2 regions of the Micromonospora lacuserhaii genome follow, and region 2 is predicted to be linked to the other one. Evidence: predicted binding sites of a transcription regulator. Region 2 holds the regulator's gene; the other holds the start of a gene.

Region 1 (6,953 bases), on a different contig from region 2:
CTCGGCGACCTGGGCGATGCGGGCCGCGTACTCCGCGTGCGGACGGGCGGCGGCCTGGGCGACCGTCTCCAGGAAGGCGAGCGGCGTGTCGGCCAGCATCTCCAGCCGCAGCGCGCGCATCCGGGCGGCGTCCTGCGGACGGACCCGGCGGACGCGGGCCGTCCGGGCGTCCGGTGGGGCCGGGGCAGATGTCATGTCCGCATGCATACCGCAACGACGGCGGCCGATGGCTCGAACGGTGCACCGAGCGCCGGAATGTACCGATTTGTGGTCGTGCGGCGTCGTCACTCCTCGTGTAGCGTGCGATTTCGGTCACCCGATTCAGTGGTCGTCGCCGATCGCCGGAACGGTGGTCCTCCGGTGCCGTCCCCGTCGGTGCCGGGGTCGTGGAACGCCGTGCAGAGTGAGGAAGTGCACCGTGGCACAGGGCACCGTGAAGTGGTTCAACGCCGAGAAGGGTTACGGCTTCATCGCCGTCGACGGCGGCCAGGACGTCTTCGTCCACTTCTCCGCCATCGAGATGGACGGCTACAAGGCGCTGGACGACGGTCAGCGGGTGGAGTTCGACGTCGCCCAGGGCCAGAAGGGTCCGCAGGCCGAGCGGGTCCGCGTCATCGCCTGACCCGCGCCGCACGCCGACCCCGGTCCGGGGCAGCGCCGCCCGTCGGCGCCAGGGAAGATCATGAGCCGTTCCAGGCGTCGTCGCTGAGGAGGCTCCATGTCCGACCAGTCCCCGCCGGGTCCGCCGGATCCCCACAACCCGTGGGCCGCACCCGGCCAGCCGGTCCCCGGCGAGCCACCGCCCGGCGCCTTCCCGCCCGGCCAGCCCTACCCTGGCCAGCCCTACCCTGGCCAGCCCTACCCTGGCCAGCCCTATCCCGGCCAGCCCTATCCCGGCCAGCCGTGGCCCGGGCAGCCGCAGGGTTGGGTCTTCCCGCCGACCGGCGGCTTTCCGCCCGGGGCCGGCCCGTACGCCGGCTTCCCGCCGGGTCAGCAGCCCTACGGCTGGCCGGCCGCGACCGGTCACGACCCGAACGACCCGCTGGTCAACCCGCCGTACGCCGGAATCAACGGCTGGTTCGCGCGCTGCACGGGCGCACTGCGCCGGGGCTGGCGGATCCTGCTGCCGCTGATGCTGCTCACCCAGGTGGTTCCCGGCGCGGTCTTCTCGCTGCTCTCCCTGGGCCTGGGCCCGTCCGATGAGTCTGTGGCCGCCGACGGCTCGCTGCCCGACGGCTACCTGACCGACATCGCGGTCTTCGGCGGCGCGGTGCTGGTCGCCGTCCTGCTCGTCGGCTTCATGCAGAGCCTCGGCTGGGCCGGCGGCACCTGGGTGGTCGCCCGGCAGGCGGCGGGCGAGCCGGCCGACCTGGCCGGTGCGCTCCGCTACGGCCTGCGTCGGGCGCTCGGGCTGTGGGGCTGGACCCTGGCGGTCACCGTGCTGATCACGGTCGGGTTCTGCTTCTGCCTGCTGCCGGGCGTCTACCTGGCCTTCGCGCTCGCCCTGACCGGCCCGGTCTACCTCTTCGAGCGGGAATCCCCGATCGGCCGGTCCTTCCGCTTCTTCCACGACCGGCTCGGCATGGTGCTCGGCCGGGTCGCGCTGGTGGCGGCGGCGGTGATCCTGGGCAGCCTGGTCGGCGGGGTGCTGGAGTCGGTCGGCACCCTGCCGTTCGGCACCGACCCGCTGGCGTCGCCCGGCTCGGCCGTCGGCGCGGTGCTGGTGGTCGTGCTGAGCGCGGTGGTGGTCGTCCCGGTCTACCTGGTGCAGCTGGTCGGGCTGGTGGTCACGTACGCCGAGCAGCGCGGCCACGAGGCCCCGGTGAACGCCGCGCGACTGGCCGCGGAACTCGGCTGACCGGCCCCATCGTGCTTGCACTCGGCAGGTGAGAGTGCTAAACAAGTCATTGGCACTCGCATACCGTGAGTGCCAATGGTCGGGACGGTGGGGCCAAGGTTCCAGCGGCGTTGGAGACGCCGGTGGGGCACATGGCCGGTCGTCGCGGGCTATCCGGCCCGGCCGAAGGACGTCGTCGTCGCCAGGTGGCGACGTCCCAAGGTGCGTACACCAGGCGGCCCATCCGGGACTCACACTCGGGTGGCCCGTGAGTGTCCAGGAGGACAACGCCGTATGGCCAAGATGATCGCGTTCGACGAAGAGGCGCGCCGCGGCCTCGAGCGGGGCATGAACCAGCTCGCCGACGCCGTAAAGGTGACCCTCGGCCCCAAGGGCCGCAACGTCGTGCTCGAGAAGAAGTGGGGTGCCCCCACCATCACCAACGATGGTGTGAGCATCGCCAAGGAGATCGAGCTCGAGGACCCGTACGAGAAGATCGGCGCTGAGCTGGTCAAGGAGGTCGCCAAGAAGACCGACGACGTTGCCGGTGACGGCACGACGACGGCGACCGTCCTGGCCCAGGCCCTGGTTCGCGAGGGCCTGCGCAACGTGGCCGCCGGCGCCAACCCGATGGCCCTGAAGCGGGGCATCGAGGCCGCCGTGGCCAGCGTCTCGGAGGAGCTGTCCAAGCTCGCCAAGGACGTGGAGACCAAGGAGCAGATCGCCTCCACCGCCTCCATCTCGGCCGGTGACAGCACCGTCGGCGAGATCATCGCCGAGGCGATGGACAAGGTCGGCAAGGAAGGCGTCATCACCGTCGAGGAGAGCAACACCTTCGGCCTGGAGCTTGAGCTCACCGAGGGTATGCGCTTCGACAAGGGCTACATCTCCGCGTACTTCATGACCGACCCGGAGCGCATGGAGGCCGTCTTCGACGACCCCTACCTCCTGATCGTCAACAGCAAGATCTCGTCGGTCAAGGACCTGCTCCCGATCCTGGAGAAGGTCATGCAGTCGGGCAAGCCGCTGCTGATCATCTCCGAGGACATCGAGGGCGAGGCCCTGGCCACCCTGGTCGTCAACAAGGTCCGGGGCACCTTCAAGTCGGTCGCCGTCAAGGCGCCGGGCTTCGGTGACCGCCGCAAGGCCATGCTGGCCGACATCGCCATCCTCACCGGTGGCCAGGTCATCAGCGAGGAGGTCGGCCTCAAGCTGGACGCCGTCGGCCTCGACATGCTGGGCCGCGCCCGCAAGGTCGTGGTGACCAAGGACGAGACCACCATCGTCGACGGTGCCGGCGACGCCGAGCAGATCCAGGGCCGGGTCAACCAGATCCGGGCCGAGATCGACAAGAGCGACTCCGACTACGACCGCGAGAAGCTGCAGGAGCGGCTGGCCAAGCTGGCCGGCGGCGTCGCGGTGATCAAGGTCGGCGCGGCCACCGAGGTCGAGCTCAAGGAGCGCAAGCACCGCATCGAGGACGCCGTCCGCAACGCGAAGGCCGCCGTCGAGGAGGGCATCGTCCCGGGTGGTGGCGTCGCGCTGGTGCAGGCCGGCAAGACCGCCTTCGACAAGCTGGACCTGGTCGGCGACGAGGCGACCGGTGCCAACATCGTCAAGGTCGCGCTGGACGCCCCGCTGCGGCAGATCGCCGTGAACGCCGGCCTCGAGGGCGGCGTCGTGGTGGAGAAGGTCCGCAACCTCGAAGCGGGTTACGGCCTCAACGCCGCCAACGGCGAGTACGTCGACCTGCTGGCCGCGGGCATCATCGACCCGGCCAAGGTGACCCGCTCGGCGCTGCAGAACGCCTCGTCGATCGCGGCGCTCTTCCTCACCACCGAGGCCGTCGTGGCGGACAAGCCGGAGAAGACCCCGGCCGCCCCGGCTGGCCCGGGTGGCGGGGACATGGACTTCTGAGTCCAGTTCCACCAGTACGCCGGAAGGGGCGGGCCGCGCGAGCGGTCCGCCCCTTTCCGCGTCTACCGGGGCAGCGGGCGTTGGTTGCGTCGTTTCGCCGCCCGGTCGTACGGCGGGCGGACCGGGACCGGCTCGTCGACCACGGTCACCGGTTCGTCGGCGTCTGGTTCGTCGGCTCCGGACATCTCCGCCAGCTGCTCGGCGTCGCCGTAGTCCCGCCGGTCGAACGGCACCGCGGCGGGCCGTTCGGTCTGCTCGTCGTCCGTGGTCATGGCCGCCTCCTCTACCGAAACGGTAGGGGGCATCGATCATCCGTGCGGGCAAATGGCGTTATCCGGGTCTATGTACCATTTGCCCCGCCGTCGATCCGTCAGAGCGTTCGGCGGTACAGGAAGAAGACCCGCTCGATCCGCGCGCCCGCGCTGCCCGAGTAGAACGGCACCGGCCCCACCCAGCCGATCTGCGCCGCCGCGACCCCGGCGTCCCGCTGGTCGGCCAGGCAGCGGCGCAGCAGCACCCCGCCGATGCCCGACCCCTCGGCCGCGGGCGCCGTGCCCATCGGCCCGAACCAGCTCGGCCGCGACGATCCCCAGGCGGCGAAGCCGAGCAGCTCCCCGTCCCGCTCCGCCAGGTGGCAGCCGGCGCCCTCCCGGCCCACCGAGCCGGCCAGCTCGGCGTGCCAGAGGCCGCCGAAGGTGGACCGGGCGAACTCCGCCAGCGCCGGCAGGTCCGCCGGCTCCGCCCGGCGGACCACCACCCCCTGACCGGCCAGCCGCCGCTCCGCCGGCTCCGTCGTGCGCAGCGCCGGCGATCCGTCGTACGACAGGTCGGCGGTCATGTTCCACGCCGTGTCCTCCTGCCGGTAGCCGAGTGCCATGGCGAGGCAGACCGCCGGGGTGTACCGCACGTCGATACCGGGCCAGGCGTAGTACGGCGGGTTGCCGGCGAGCAGCACCTCGGCCGCGCCGAGCTCGGCGAGCCGCCGCTCCGCCCCGGCCAGCAGTGCCCGCCCGACACCCCGGCGCCGCCGGGCCGGGTCCACCGCCAGCAGGTCCACGTGCCCGACCCGCGGGTCCCGCGCCGAGAGCGACCCGATCAGCACCCCGACCAGCTCGTCCCCCGCGTACGCCCCGAAGGCGACCACCGTCCGGTCGGCCGCGGCCCGGGTCCAGAGGGTGTCCACCACGGCGTCCGCCTCGGCGGCGTCCTCGGGCAGGTCCAGGGCGCGCCGGCAGAGCGCCACCACGGCGGGGACCCGGTCGGCGGGCAGGTCGGCGAGGGTGAGGTCGGGCTCCATGGTCGCCGACCCTAGATCAGCCACCACCGGTCGGCGCAAGACCCGGTCAGCCCCGGGCCGCCCGCACCGCCGCGTACGCGTCCACCAGCCCCGCCCCGGTGATCGCCGCATCCCCGCCACAGGTGTCGACCGGGTTCCGCGACCGGTGGGTCGGTCGCACCGGGGTCGCCGTCTCCCGCAGGATCCGCCGGGTCCGGTCCAGGTCGCCCACCAGCGCGGGATTGGCCGACCACATCAGCGCCACCACGCCCGCCACCTGGGGGGTGGCCATCGAGGTGCCGTCCAGGGTGGCGTACCCGCCGCCCGGCATCGCGGAGAGCACACCCTCGCCCGGGGCGACCAGATCCGGTTTCGACGCGCCGCCCGGTGCCGGCCCCCGGCTGGAGAAGTCCGTGACCTGTCGGCGCTGGTTCACGGCCCCGACGGTCAGCACGTCGGCGTACGGTGCCGGCGGGTCGGCGATCGACCCGCAGTACGGCCCGGTGTTGCCGGCCGCCGCGACCACCAGGATGCCGGCGGCATCCAGCGCGGCCGTGGCCGGGCGCAGCGCACCGGCGTCGCAGCCCTCCAGCGGCGGGCAGCCCCACGAGTTGGTCAGCACGTCCGGCGCCCGCTCCGGGCGACCGTCGGTGAACGGGTCGCCGCCGGCGGGAAAGGGGGCCAGCATGAACTGGAGGCAGTCGAGATAGTGCGCCGGGCTGCCCAGGTTCCGGTCCAGGTTGACGCAGCCCACCCAACGGGCGTCGGGAGCCACCCCGATCCCGCCCCGGCCGACCGCGCTGCCCGTTGTGTGGGTGCCGTGTCCACCCTGGTCGGTAGGGCCGCGGGTGCCGTCCCACGGGTCGTACCAGGAGTCGTCGCCGCCCCGGAAGCCGGCGGCGAGCGCCGGATGCGCACCGTCCACCCCGGAATCCGAGCTGCCCACGACCACGCCCGAGCCGGTGACCCCGAGCTCGGACCAGACCCGGTCCGCCCCGATCATCCGGACGTTCCAGGTCGGCCCGCCGGGCGCCGGCAGGTCACCGCGGGTGGTGGGCGCGGCCTCCGGCAGCGGCCGGACCCGCTGGCTGAGCAGCACCCGGGCCACCTCGGGACGCCCGGCCAGCCAGGCCCGCACCGCCGGACCGCCGTCGGTCTCGATCGCGTTGACCAGGTAGTACGGCGTGGGGCGCAGGCCGAGCCGGGACAGGTCCCGGCGCAGCCCGCCCTGGGTGCGCTCGGCGGTCGCCACCAGTCGGCGGTAGACCTCGGCGGCCCGGGCGTCGCGGCCGGCCCGGCCCGGGGTCCCGGCGGGGATGCCGGCGAGGTCGGCCTGCTCGCGGAGCACCACCAGCAGCCGCTCGCCGTGCAGGCCGGGCTGGCCGGGACCGAGGTCGACCACCCCGACCGCGACGAGCAGGACGCCCGCGGCCAGCGCGGCGACCCGGCGGCTCGGGGTGCGTCCGTGCCGGCGGGCCAGCAGGACGCCGTACCCGATGGCGAGCAGGAGCGCGACGGCGAGCCCGGCGCCGGCGGCGACCGCCACCCAGAACGGCACGTCCCGCCCGGCGACCAGAACGACGGAGATCTCCTCGGGATCGGCGAAGGCCAGCGGCCCGAAGAGCGCCAGGCCGACCAGCCAGCGGACCGGGGCGGCCCCGGCCGGTGTGCCGCCGCGCCGTGCCGCCACCTGGAGCGCGCCGAGCGCGAAGCCGACCGGTGGCAGGACGAACAGCGCGGGCAACTGCGCGCCGGACTGCCCGGTGCCGGCGGCGAGCAGCAGCAGGACGACCCCGCAGACCAGGCCGCCGACCAGCGTCAGCCGGGCCGGGTGAGCCGGCCGTCCCCGTCCCGCCACCGCGGACGGCTGCGCCGGTCCGGCGGTCACACCTGGTCCGGCAGCCCTCTCCGGCTCGTCGCCCG
Region 2 (6,953 bases):
TCGCCGCGTCCGGCCCCGGCGTCACCGAGGTGTGGGCCAGCCCGAGCGGGCCGAGCACCCGCTCGGCGAGCACCTCCGCCCAGGTTCCCCCGCGCAACTGGCCGACCAGCCGGCCGAGCAGCGCCATCCCCAGGTTGGAGTAGTGGTAGCGGCGGCCGGTCGGCAGCACCTTCTCCACCCGGGCCAGGTCGGCGACCAGCTCGTCGACGGCCGGGGCGCGCAGGCTGTCCCAGACGTCCCCGTACGGCTCCCGTTGCAGGCCGGCGGTGTGCGAGAGCAGCCGGCGCACGGTCAGGTCGCCGTGCGCCGGCAGGTCGAGGTGCCGGTCGAGCGGGTCGTCCAGGTCCAGCAGCCCGTCGTCGCGGCACTGCATCACCAGCACGGAGGTGAACGTCTTGGTCACCGAACCGATCCGGAAGCGGGTGCCCGGACCGAGGTCGGTGTCGTTGCCGGTGCCGCCGACCTCGCAGGTCCACAGCGGCCGGTCGGCGCGGTGCAGGGCCACCGCGAGCGCCGGCACCCGGGCCTGCGCCTGGACCCGGCGGACCAGCCGGCCGAGCCGGTCGTCCGCTCCCGTCATGCCAGGTCCCGGGCCAGCATCGGGCCCAGCGGGGCACCGCCGAGCAGGTGCGCGTGGACGTGGAAGACCTCCTGGCCGCCGTACCTGCCGGTGTTGAACATCAGCCGGAAGCCGTCGCCGAGCAGCCCCTCGTCCTCGGCCACGGCGGCGGCCGTGGCCAGCACCTCGCCGGCCAGCGCCGGGTCGCCCTGCGCGAGCGTGGCCACGTCGGCGTAGTGCTCCTTGGTGATCACCAGGACGTGCACCGGGGCCTTCGGGCCGATGTCGCGGAAGGCGAGCGTGGTGGCGGTTTCCCGGACGATGGTGGCCGGGATCTCCCCGGCGACGATGCGGCAGAACAGGCAGTCGGATCCCATCGGGGCATGGTAAGGCGCGTCGGGCCGCTGGGGCATGATGTGCCCCGTGACTTCACGGGCGGTACTGGTGACGGGGGCCTCGCGGGGCATCGGGCGGGCGGTGGCCCGGGCGTTCGCCGCGGGCGGGGACCGGGTGGCGATCCACCACCGCGACTCGGCGGAGCTGGCCGAGCGGCTGCGGACGGAACTGCCCGGCGAGGGCCACGTCGTGGTCCGCGCCGACCTGGCCGACCCCGACGGGGTACGGGCCATGGTCGACGAGGCGGCCGAGCTGCTCGGCGGGTTGGACGTGCTGGTCAACAACGCCGGCGTGTTCGGCCCGGCGGACCCACCGCACCCGGTCTTCGAAAGCTCCTACGACCAGTGGCGGCAGCGCTGGCGCGAGGTCCTGGACACCAACCTGTTCGGGGCGGCGAACGTCTCCTGGTGCGCCGCCCAGCACATGCGCGACCGGGGCGGCCGGATCGTCAACGTCTCCTCCCGGGGAGCGTTCCGGGGCGAGCCGGCCAACCCCGCCTACGGAGCCAGCAAGGCGGGGTTGAACGCGATGGGGCAGTCCCTCGCGGTGGCGCTGGCGCCGTACGGCATCGCGGTGGCGACCGTCGCCCCCGGCTTCGTCGAGACCGACATGACCAACGAGCACCTGAAGTCGCCGCGCGGCGACGCCGTCCGGGCGCAGAGCCCGTTCGGCCGGGTCGCCCGCCCGGAGGAGATCGCCGCCGCGGTGCACTGGCTCGCCTCCCCGGCGGCCGAGTGGGCCTCCGGCACCGTCGTCGACCTCAACGGCGCCTCCTACCTGCGCACCTGAGCTGCACCGTTCAGCAAACTGCCAGCCGACCGGACGTGGCTGAACGACGCCCGGCGCGGTAACTGCCCAGGGCATGAACGACATCCCCACCCCGCTGGACCTCTCCGCCGACTACCGGGTGGACGCCGGGCACGACGACGACCCGGTGCTGCTGCGACCCGACGGCACCCCGGTGGACACCTGGCGCGAGGACTACCCGTACGACGAGCGGATGCCCCGCGACGAGTACGACCACCACAAGCGGCTGCTCCAGATCGAGCTGCTCAAGCTCCAGGACTGGGTCAAGGAGTCCGGCGAGCGGCTGGTGATCCTCTTCGAGGGGCGGGACGCGGCCGGCAAGGGCGGCACCATCAAGCGCTTCATGGAGCACCTCAACCCGCGCGGCGCGAAGGTGGTGGCGCTGGTCAAGCCGAACGAGCGGGAGGCCGGCCAGTGGTACTTCCAGCGCTGGCTGGCGCACCTGCCGGCGGCCGGCGAGATCGTGCTCTTCGACCGGTCCTGGTACAACCGGGCCGGCGTGGAGCGGGTGATGGGCTTCTGCACCCGCAACGAGTACCTGGAGTTCCTGCGCCAGGCCCCCGAGCTGGAACGGATGCTGGTCCGCTCCGGCATCCGGCTGGTCAAGTTCTGGTTCTCGGTGTCGCAGAACGAGCAGCGCACCCGCTTCGCCGTCCGCCAGGTCGACCCGGTACGGCAGTGGAAGCTCTCCCCGATGGACCTCGCCTCGCTGGACCGCTGGGACGAGTACACCGAGGCGAAGGAGGCGATGTTCTTCTGGACCGACACCGCCGACGCGCCGTGGACGGTGGTGAAGAGCAACGACAAGAAGCGGGCCCGGCTGGAGGCGATGCGGCACGTGCTGAGCCGCTTCGACTACACCGACAAGGACCCGGGCGTGGTCGGCGTGCCCGACCCGCTGATCGTCGGCCCGGCCGGCCTGGACCTGCGTCCGGAGGAGGAGCCGGTGCCGGTCTTCCCCCGGCCCTGAGCTTGTCGCCTACCAGCGTCCGAGGCGGGTGGCGAGCACGCTGAGCGCGGCGACCCCGGCGGTCGAGGTGCGCAGCACCGACGGACCCAGCCGGACCGGCCGGGCGCCCGCCTCGACGAACGCGGTCAGCTCCACCGGGGCGATGCCGCCCTCCGGCCCGACCACCAGCACGATCTCCCCGGTGCCGGGCAGCTCGGCCGTGGTCAGCCGCTCCTCGGCCTCCTCGTGCAGCACGAACGCCGTACCCGCGCCGGCGATCCGGCGGGCCACCGTGCCGGTCGACTCGTCCGGGGCGCCGGCCACCACCGGCAGCCAGGCCCGGCGGGCCTGCTTGGCCGCCTCCCGGGCGGTCGCCGCCCACTTCTCCCGGGCCCGTACGCCCCGGTCACCGCGCCACTGGGTGACCGAGCGGGACGCCGCCCAGGGCACGATCTCGTCCACCCCGACCTCGGTCATCGCCTGCACGGCCAGCTCGCCCCGGTCCCCCTTGGCGATGCCCTGCACCACGACGACCCGGGGCACCGGCGCGTCGACGTACCCCCGGGAGGTGACCCGGAGGTCGAGGACGCCCCGGCCGACGGCGGCGACCTCCGCGGCGGCCGTGCCGCCCCGGCCGTCGGCCAGCAGCAGCTCCTCGCCGACGCGCAGCCGCTGCACGTTCGCGGCGTGGTGCCCCTCCGGCCCGTCCAGGGTCAGCGAGTCGCCGGTGGGCAGCGCCTCGACCAGGAACAGCGGCGCCGACACCTCAGGCGTGCCCGTTGAAGGCGTCGCGCATCCGGGAGAAGAAACCGCCCTGCTTGGTCAGCTCGGCGACCTCCTCGCCCCGGGTCTTGGCGAAGTCGCGGAGCATCTTCTCCTGGTCGGCATCGAGCTTGGTGGGGGTCCGCACGTCGAGGTGGACGTACAGGTCACCGCGACCGGTGCCACGCAGGTGCGGTACGCCCCGGGCGCGCAGCCGCAGGGTGCTGCCCGGCTGGGTGCCGGCCTTGACGTCCACCGTCTCCTCGCTGTCGAGGGTCTTGATGGTCAGCCGGGTGCCGAGCGCGGCGGCGGTCATCGGCACCGTGACCCGGCAGTGCAGGTCGTCGCCCTTGCGGGAGTAGACGTCGTGCGTCCGCTCGTGGATCTCCACGTAGAGGTCGCCGGCGGTGCCACCGCCCGGGCCGACCTCGCCCTGCTGGGCCAGCCGGATCCGCATGCCGTCCTCGACCCCGGCGGGGATCTTGACGGTCAGCGAGCGGCGGGTGCGGACCCGGCCGTCACCGGCGCAGGTCGGGCAGGGGTGCGGGATGGTGGTGCCGTAGCCCTGGCAGACGGTGCAGGGGCGGGCGGAGACCACCTGGCCGAGGAAGGTCCGCTGGACCGACTGCACCTCGCCCCGGCCACCGCACGCCTCGCAGGTGGCCAGGTGGGTGCCGGCCGCGGTGCCCGCGCCCGAGCAGGTGGTGCAGAGCACGGCGGTGTCGACCGTGATCGGCGCCTCGACGCCGAAGGCCGTCTCGTGCAGGTCGAGTTCCAGCCGCAGGATCGCGTCGGCGCCCGGCCGGGTACGCGGCCGCGGACCCCGGGCGCCACCGCCGGCGCCGCCGAAGAAGGCGTCCATGATGTCCTGGAAGCCGACGAACGGCCCCGCCCCACCGGGCCCCCCAGGTCCACCGGCACCCCCGCCGCCCGGGGCGAGCGGGTCACCGCCCAGGTCGACGATCTGCCGTTTCCGGTCGTCCGAGAGGACCTCGTACGCGGCGTTGATGTCCTTGAACTTCTCCTGTGCCTCCGGGTCCGGATTGACGTCCGGGTGGAACTGCCGCGCCAGCTTGCGGTAGGCGCGCTTGATCTCGTCGTCGGAGGCCTCCCGGCTCACGCCGAGAATGCCGTAGTAGTCCCTGGCCACTGCGTTCGATGTCCTCATGTTCGTCTCGCGTTGCGCCGGTCGTCGGCCGGAGCCGGCCGCCGGCCCCTGCCTGGGTCAGTTCTGGGCCAGCAGCTCGCCCACGTAGCGTGCCACGGCCCTCACCGTGGCGATGGTGCCGGGGTAGTCCATCCGGGTGGGGCCCAACACGCCGAGCCCACCGAGCGCGGTCGCCCCCGGCCCGTACCCGGTGCTGACTACCGAGGCGGCCCGCAGGTTGTCGATCTCGTTCTCGTCGCCGATCAGCACTCGGGTGGTGGTGGACTCCGCCTCGCCGATCAGCTTGAGCATCACCACCTCCTCCTCCAGGGCCTCCAGGATGGGTCGCAGCGAGCCCTGGAAGTCGAGCAGGCCGCCCCGGGTGAGGTTGGCGGTGCCGGCCAGCGCGATCCGCTCCTCGTGCCGCTCGACCAGCGTCTCCAGCAGCACGGTCGACAGCGTGGTCATCGCCCCGCGCAGGTGCGGCGCGGCCTCCTCGACCAGTGCCTGGACCAGCGGCGGGGTCTCCGACAGCCGGCTGCCGACCAGCTTCTCGTTGACCAGCCGGCGCAGGTCGGTGACGTCCTCGGCGGGGATCGGCGTGGGCAGCTCGACCAGCCGCTGTTCGACCCGGCCGGTGTCGGCGATCATGACGAGCATCAGCCGGGTGGTGGAGATCGGCACCAGCTCCAGGTGCCGCACCGAGGAGCGGGCCAGCGAGGGGTACTGCACCACGGCCACCTGCCGGGTCAGCTGCGCCAGCAGCCGAACGGTGCGGTGCACCACGTCGTCGAGGTCGACCGCACCGACCAGGAAGCGCTCGATGGCCCGGCGCTCGGCCGGACTGAGCGGCTTGACCCGGGAGAGCCGGTCGACGAAGAGCCGGTAGCCGCGGTCGGTGGGCACCCGGCCGGCACTGGTGTGCGGCTGCCGGATGTAGCCCTCCTCCTCCAGCACGGCCATGTCGTTGCGGACCGTCGCCGGGGAGACGCCCAGCTGGTGCCGCTCGACGAGCGCACGGCTGCCGACCGGCTCCTGCGTGGCCACGTAGTCCTCGACGATCGCGCGCAGGACGGCCAGTTTGCGGTCGTCGAGACCCATCTCCCCACCTCCTGACGCACGTCGGCCCGGGCGGCTGCGCGCCGGGCGAGTGCTCTGGCACTCGTCTGTAGCGAGTGCCAGTCTACGTCGGCGGCCCCACTGACGCGATGATCAGCGGCGGACCGTCGGTGCGGCACCAGGGCCGATCAGCCGGACATCCCGGGCGATGTCGCTCTGGTGCCCCCTTGCCACCAGCCCCTACCGTGACGTCCATGACTGAACCACCTCGCCCTCCGGGCGCGGGCGACCCCGGCGCCCAGCCGGACCCGACCGCCCCCTCGGGCTCGTCGTACGAGCCCCCCACCGCACCACTGTCCGGAGCGGGCGGCTACCCCCCGCCCGGCGGCTATCCGCCACCTCCCGGGGGCCAGCCGCCGTCGGGCGGCTACCCCCCGCCCGGCGGTTACTCCGCACCCGGCGTCGGCTATCCGACCGGCGGCGCGTACGGCGCCCCGAGCGGCGGCTGGGCCAACAACGAGGACAAGACCTGGGCGCTGATCGCGCACTTCGGCGGCGCCGCGGCGATGTTCGTCAGCGGCGGTGTGCTCGGCTGGCTTCCCCCGCTGGTCGCCATGCTGGCCCGCGGCAACCAGTCGCCGGCCGTGCGGCAGCACGCCGTCGCGGCGCTCAACTTCCAGCTGCTCTGGTCGATCATCGGCCTGGTCGGCTGGATCCTGAGCTGCATCCTGATCGGGTTCGTCGCCGTCGGCGCGGCCGTCATCCTCGGCGTGGTCTTCGGCATCCTCGCCGGCGTCAAGGCCAACGAGGGCGAGCTCTACCGCTACCCGATGAGCATCAGCATGATCAAGTGAGCCGCCGGCCGGCCTCCGGGCCGGCCGGACGCTCCGCCCGCTCAGGGCAGCAGGTCGCGGACCACCGCGTCGGCGAGCAGCCGCCCGCGCAGGGTGAGCACCGCCCGCCCGGCGGCGAACTGCGCCGGAGCCAGCAGGCCGTCGGCGAGCGCCCGCTCGGCGCCCGCCCGGCCGGGCCCGTCCAGGGCGGCCAGCGGCAGCCCGGAGGCGAGCCGCAGCCGCAGCATCACGTCCTCCATGTGCGCCTCGTCGGGCGTCAGCAGCTCCCGGGCCAGGCCGGGTGACTCCCCCGCCGCAAGGCGCTTCGCGTACGCCGAGGGGTGCTTGACGTTCCACCAGCGCACCCCGCCGACGTGGCTGTGCGCGCCGGGGCCGAGCCCCCACCAGTCGGCGCCGGTCCAGTAGAGCAGGTTGTGCCGG

The links. The regulator HrcA, encoded in region 2, represses chaperone genes, less so after heat shock. The targets are predictions, from matches to a motif close to GGTTNGCACNCTCNNNNNGAGNGTGCNAACC.
Region 1: groL (chaperonin GroEL) is a predicted target of HrcA. The motif match lies at 1,906-1,936, and genes of this name have one in related genera.

What each region holds. Positions count from the first base shown of each region.
Region 1 covers NZ_JBAKHO010000010.1:13,812-20,764, forward strand. Annotated here, with positions in the region: gene V6U81_RS09475 (GNAT family N-acetyltransferase) at 1-195, opposite strand, end outside; gene V6U81_RS09480 (cold-shock protein) at 419-622, shown strand; gene V6U81_RS09485 (hypothetical protein) at 719-1,858, shown strand; gene groL (chaperonin GroEL) at 2,132-3,754, shown strand; gene V6U81_RS09495 (hypothetical protein) at 3,817-4,026, opposite strand; gene V6U81_RS09500 (GNAT family N-acetyltransferase) at 4,125-5,051, opposite strand; gene V6U81_RS09505 (S8 family serine peptidase) at 5,098-6,953, opposite strand, start outside.
Region 2 covers NZ_JBAKHO010000029.1:7,263-14,215, forward strand. Annotated here, with positions in the region: gene V6U81_RS18390 (serine hydrolase domain-containing protein) at 1-580, opposite strand, end outside; gene V6U81_RS18395 (histidine triad nucleotide-binding protein) at 577-936, opposite strand; gene V6U81_RS18400 (SDR family NAD(P)-dependent oxidoreductase) at 983-1,744, shown strand; gene ppk2 (polyphosphate kinase 2) at 1,818-2,732, shown strand; gene V6U81_RS18410 (16S rRNA (uracil(1498)-N(3))-methyltransferase) at 2,742-3,476, opposite strand; gene dnaJ (molecular chaperone DnaJ) at 3,478-4,623, opposite strand; gene hrcA (heat-inducible transcriptional repressor HrcA) at 4,699-5,721, opposite strand; gene V6U81_RS18425 (DUF4870 domain-containing protein) at 5,934-6,533, shown strand; gene hemW (radical SAM family heme chaperone HemW) at 6,575-6,953, opposite strand, start outside.